DNA from 2 places in the Mycobacterium sp. NGS11 genome. Region 1 is predicted to be linked to the other one. Evidence: predicted binding sites of a transcription regulator. Region 1 holds the regulator's gene; the other holds the start of a gene.

The links. The regulator LexA, encoded in region 1, represses DNA repair genes until DNA is damaged. The targets are predictions, from matches to a motif close to CGAACANNTGTTCG.
Region 2: the regulator LexA is predicted to act here: its motif matches at 1,217-1,230, upstream of ruvC (crossover junction endodeoxyribonuclease RuvC).

What each region holds. Positions count from the first base shown of each region.
Region 1 covers NZ_JCALEJ010000011.1:19,085-21,472, reverse strand. The annotation lists gene AC5Y4T_RS14510 (LysM peptidoglycan-binding domain-containing protein) at 1-226, opposite strand, end outside; gene lexA (transcriptional repressor LexA) at 520-1,218, shown strand; gene AC5Y4T_RS14500 (LGFP repeat-containing protein) at 1,236-2,388, opposite strand, start outside.
Region 2 covers NZ_JCALEJ010000011.1:137,944-140,331, reverse strand. The annotation lists gene ruvB (Holliday junction branch migration DNA helicase RuvB) at 1-37, opposite strand, end outside; gene ruvA (Holliday junction branch migration protein RuvA) at 34-636, opposite strand; gene ruvC (crossover junction endodeoxyribonuclease RuvC) at 633-1,199, opposite strand; gene AC5Y4T_RS15240 (DUF4178 domain-containing protein) at 1,368-1,979, shown strand; gene AC5Y4T_RS15235 (DUF2617 family protein) at 1,997-2,388, shown strand, end outside.

The DNA.
Region 1 (2,388 bases):
CCAGCCCGATGGTCGACGCCCAGGTGGTGGCGCGCCTGCGGTGCGGAGCGACGGACATTGCCACCCCGGTGCCGTAGTAGCGCGTGGCGGCGCCCGCGGGCCGCGACGGCGCGGGCCGGCGGGACCGGGCCAGCCCGTCCCGTCCGTAGCGAGGCCCCAGGACGGGTCCATTGATCGGGCGCCGAAGACTGCTGGTACGCGGCGCGGGCGTGTGGATGACTGTCATCTTCGTTCCTCCGGTCAACTAGCTCTCGCTCGTGTGTTCGACACTAATCGCTTGTATGTTCGAAACCGAACATTTGAGCGAAGCGTGTCGCACGAGCAAACGCTAGATCACACCACCGACAAGTTCGTCGGCCTCTACCACTGTCACGAGCACTCAAATACCCGATATCCCGAAGAGTTACACATCTGTAATTCGTCCGGCTTCGCGCTTGTTTTGCGCCGACGCGAACCGCCGCGACACGCCACTCGAACACATGTTTGATTCTTGTCCTCGGTGCGGCTACATTCGGTGCCATGGGCGACAGCAACGACGTTTCATCGGCCGGTCCCGAGGGTCGGCTGCACTCCGTGGATTCCTCGCTGACCGAACGGCAGCGCACCATTCTGAATGTCATCCGCGCCTCGGTCACCAGCCGCGGCTACCCGCCGAGCATCCGGGAGATCGGCGATGCCGTCGGTCTGACGTCGACGTCATCGGTGGCGCACCAGCTTCGCACCCTGGAGCGCAAGGGTTACCTGCGCCGCGACCCCAACCGCCCGCGGGCCGTCGACGTCCGCGGGGCCGACGACGACGTGGCGGCCCCCACCACCGAAGTGGCCGGTTCGGACGCCCTACCGGAACCCACGTTCGTCCCGGTGCTCGGGCGCATCGCGGCCGGCGGACCCATCCTGGCCGAAGAGGCCGTCGAAGACGTCTTTCCCCTGCCGCGCGAATTGGTCGGTGAGGGCACGCTTTTCCTGCTCAAGGTCGTCGGTGATTCGATGGTCGATGCCGCGATCTGCGACGGCGACTGGGTGGTGGTCCGTCAGCAGAACGTCGCCGACAACGGTGACATCGTCGCGGCGATGCTCGACGGCGAGGCCACGGTCAAGACGTTCAAACGCGCCGGCGGTCAGGTGTGGCTGATGCCGCACAACCCGGCGTTCGATCCCATCCCGGGCAACGACGCCAGCGTGCTGGGCAAGGTCGTCACCGTCATCCGCAAGGTCTGACGCGCGCCCGGCCTCGGTCAGTCAGCCCGGGTGAAGCCGTTGGCCTGAGCGACTTCTTCGCTCGACAACCAGAGCTCGGCGAGCGTGTCCTGATACAGGTCGCTACCCGGCATGTAGTACAAGCCGTAGCGAGCGCTGGCCTTGACGGGGTATCCGTCGGGCGCCTGGTACGGATCATCGAGCGGCAGGTGGATCGTGGGTCGCCCGTCCGGGGCCGCCAGGCCGTTTTCCGAGGCGTCATCGGCGGCGTGCCGACCGCTTCGCGCCGGAGGCCCGGCCGCGACCGCATCGGCGACCGCGGCGGCTCCCACCGCCGTGTCCGTCATGTCGGCCTCCGTCGCGGTGTCCGCTTCGGGTTCGACGTCCGGTTCCGGCGCCGCGAGGTCGAGGTATTCGTCTTCTGGCTCAGCGGTTTCCAGGAGGCCTTCCGCCGCGTCGCCCTCCGGCGGGATGCCGGAAACGGCGACGTCGGGGTACTCGTCTTCCGGATACGCCTCCTGCGGATAACCCGCATCGGGGCCGTCGGCGTCGACGTAGGCGGCGTCGTCCGCCGCCTCGGGCTCGGCGACCTCGGGGACGCCGTCGGTGTAGTCGGCGTAGTCGGCCCCCGCCTCGGCATACTCGTCCTCCGACAGCATCTCCGCGGAGACGACCGGGATCGAGTCGGTATCGACGGCGTCGGGGTCTTCCTCCTCGTGGAACCGATAGTCGCTATCGGCAGGAGCCTGACGTTGCCAGCTGACCCGCCCGGCGTCCGGTTCCGGCTCCGGTTGATGCGTCGCGCCGAGCCCGAACGGGTCGGCGCCGACGTCGGCATCGTCGTGGCCCCAGCGCTCGTCGGCGTCGTAGCCGAGGTTCCCCCCGCGACCGGGCGCGTAGGCCGCCGCCTCCTCGTGCGCAGGCCGGCGCCGCCCACCGAACAGCACCCACGCCATCAGCACGAGCAGCGCCAGCACCGGAATGGCGACCACCAGCCACCACCAGTGCCAGGAGGACTTCTTCGGGTGCGCCGGCAGGGCCGAATTGCTCGGCTGGTCCTGACCCGACACCTGCAGCCCGGACAGCAGCGGCGCCAGGTTGGACGGATCGGTGCTGAACGTGTTCTTCGCCCGGTTCCACGAAATCTTGCCGCCGGTGAACTGCTGGGAGATCACGTCGCCGTTGACGGCC
Region 2 (2,388 bases), 120 kb from region 1:
CCGGGGAGACCTCTCGTTCCTCGTAGTCGTCGGTCATCGGGACTTGCCCAGCATCGACAGGGCGGCGCGCAGCGCGGCCGTCGTGGTGGCGCCGTGGTCGGCGGCCAGCACCTTGTCGGTGGCTTCCTCGGCCTGCTTGACGGCGAAACCGAGCCCGACCAGGGCCTCCACCACCGGCCCGCGGATCGCGTGGCCGTTGAGGCCCGCCGCCGGGGACGCCCCGCCGGCCGCGAAGCCGGCGCCGACCTTGTCGCGCAATTCCAGGACCATCCGTTCGGCGCTGCGCTTGCCTATCCCGGGCACCCGGGTCAGCGCGGTGACGTCGCCGTCGTGCAGCGCCTGTCGCAGCGCCCCGGCGTCGTGTACGGCCAGGGTCGCCATCGCCAGCCGCGGCCCCACCCCCGACACCGACAGCAGCGTCAGGAACAGGTCGCGGGCGTCGGCGTCGGCGAAACCGTAGAGCGTCATCGAGTCCTCGCGGACGATCATCGCGGTGATCAGCCGTGCCTCGGTCCCGGCCCGCAGCGTGGACAACGTCGACGGCGTCGCGTTCACCCGATAGCCGACGCCGGCGGCCTCGATCACCACGTGATCGAGCGCCACCTCGAGAACCTCGCCGCGCACCGAGGCGATCATCGCGCCGCCTTCAGCTTGGCGTCCAGCGTGGCCTTGTATTTTCGCCGCTGCTCGGCGGCCATCGCCTCCGCCGCGGCCATCCGGGCGATCATCGGCGCCCGCCAGCAATGGCAAATCGCCAGCGCCAGCGCGTCCGCGGCGTCCGCCGGTGTCGGTTTGGCTTGCAGCGCAAGGATTCTGGTGACCATCGCGGTGACTTGGGCCTTATCGGCGGCGCCGTTTCCGGTGACCGCGGCCTTGACCTCGCTGGGGGTGTGGAAGTGCACGTCGACGCCGCGTTTGGCCGCGGCCAGCGCGACGACGCCGCCGGCCTGGGCGGTCCCCATCACGGTCGACACGTTGAGTTGGGAGAACACCCGCTCGATCGCCACGACGTCCGGCTGGTGGGTCGCCAGCCAATGCTCGACGGCATCGCTGATCGTCAGGAGCCGCTCGGCGAGCGGCGCGTCCGAGGGCGTGCGCACCACGTCGACATCGAGCGCGACCACCGCGCGCCCCCGCCCGGTTTCGACGACCGACAGACCGCATCGGGTCAGGCCGGGATCGACGCCCATCACCCGCATTCCCGCTCCCATCTAGTAGAACAGCTGTTCGATACCTTACGGCCACCGGCGACAGGTCTGGGTAGGACACGCGGCGCTTCCCGGGGCAACGTTGGGACGCCGACGCATGAAAAAGCTGTTAGCTTTAGCCCACGTTCGCTCGAGCAATGCGGCAACGGAGGGATTGGCGTGGGATCTCTGCTGGTCATGATCGCCGTGGCGCTCTTCATCGCGTCCATCGTGGTGCTGGTGGTGGCTTTGCGACGGCCCAAGCAGCCGGCCCAGCGGGGCGGGCGCCAGGACCCGCTCTCCGCCGACGCAATGCCGCAGTTCGGGCCGCGCCAACTCGGGCCCGGCGCCATCGTGAGCTACGGCGGCATCGACTACATCGTGCGCGGATCGGTCACCTACCGCGAAGGGCCCTTCGTGTGGTGGGAGCACCTGCTGGAGGGCGGCGATCAACCACTCTGGTTCAGCGTCGAGGAGGACGAGGGACGCCTGGAACTGGCGATGTGGGTCAAACGCAAGGATGTGTCCCTGCGGCCCGGCGACCAATACGTCGTCGACGGCGTCACGTTCCATGAGTCCGAACGCGGCCGCGCCTCCTACACGACCGAAGGCGCCACCGGCCTGCCGGCCGGCGGAGACATGGAGTTCGTCGACTGCGCCAACGCCGACGAGTCGGCGCTGCTCTCGTTCGAGCGCTGGGCCCCGGACATGCCCTGGGAGGTTTCGACGGGCAAGTCCGTCTCGCCCGGCGAAATCACCGTGTATTCGGCACCCCCACCCAGCTCGGCGTAGGGCTAGAGGTCACGCCGGTGCCCCTTCATCAGCTCGCCGTGACTCCGGCGGACGTATCCGGGGAAAGGCTGGGACTCGCGCTCAACGCGCCCGTGCCCGCTCCCCTGGCCAGCTGCCGCCTGGACCACCCGGCCGGCGGCGCCACGCTCTTGCTGGGTGTGCTCGGCGCGTCACATGTCGTCGCGGTCGGGCACGCGTTCTCCGAGGAAATCTCCTGCACGGCACGCAATCTCGGGGCCGACCTGCCCGAGCGCACCGACGCACCCGGTTACCGCCTGCAGTCGCGTACCGACACCCACGACGAGGCGAGCTTTCGCCGGCTCGCGCAGGACCTGCGCGACCGTTGCGCGCGGCTGGACGGCTGGCTCGGCGGCACCTTCCCCGGCGATGACGCCGCGCTGACCGTGCT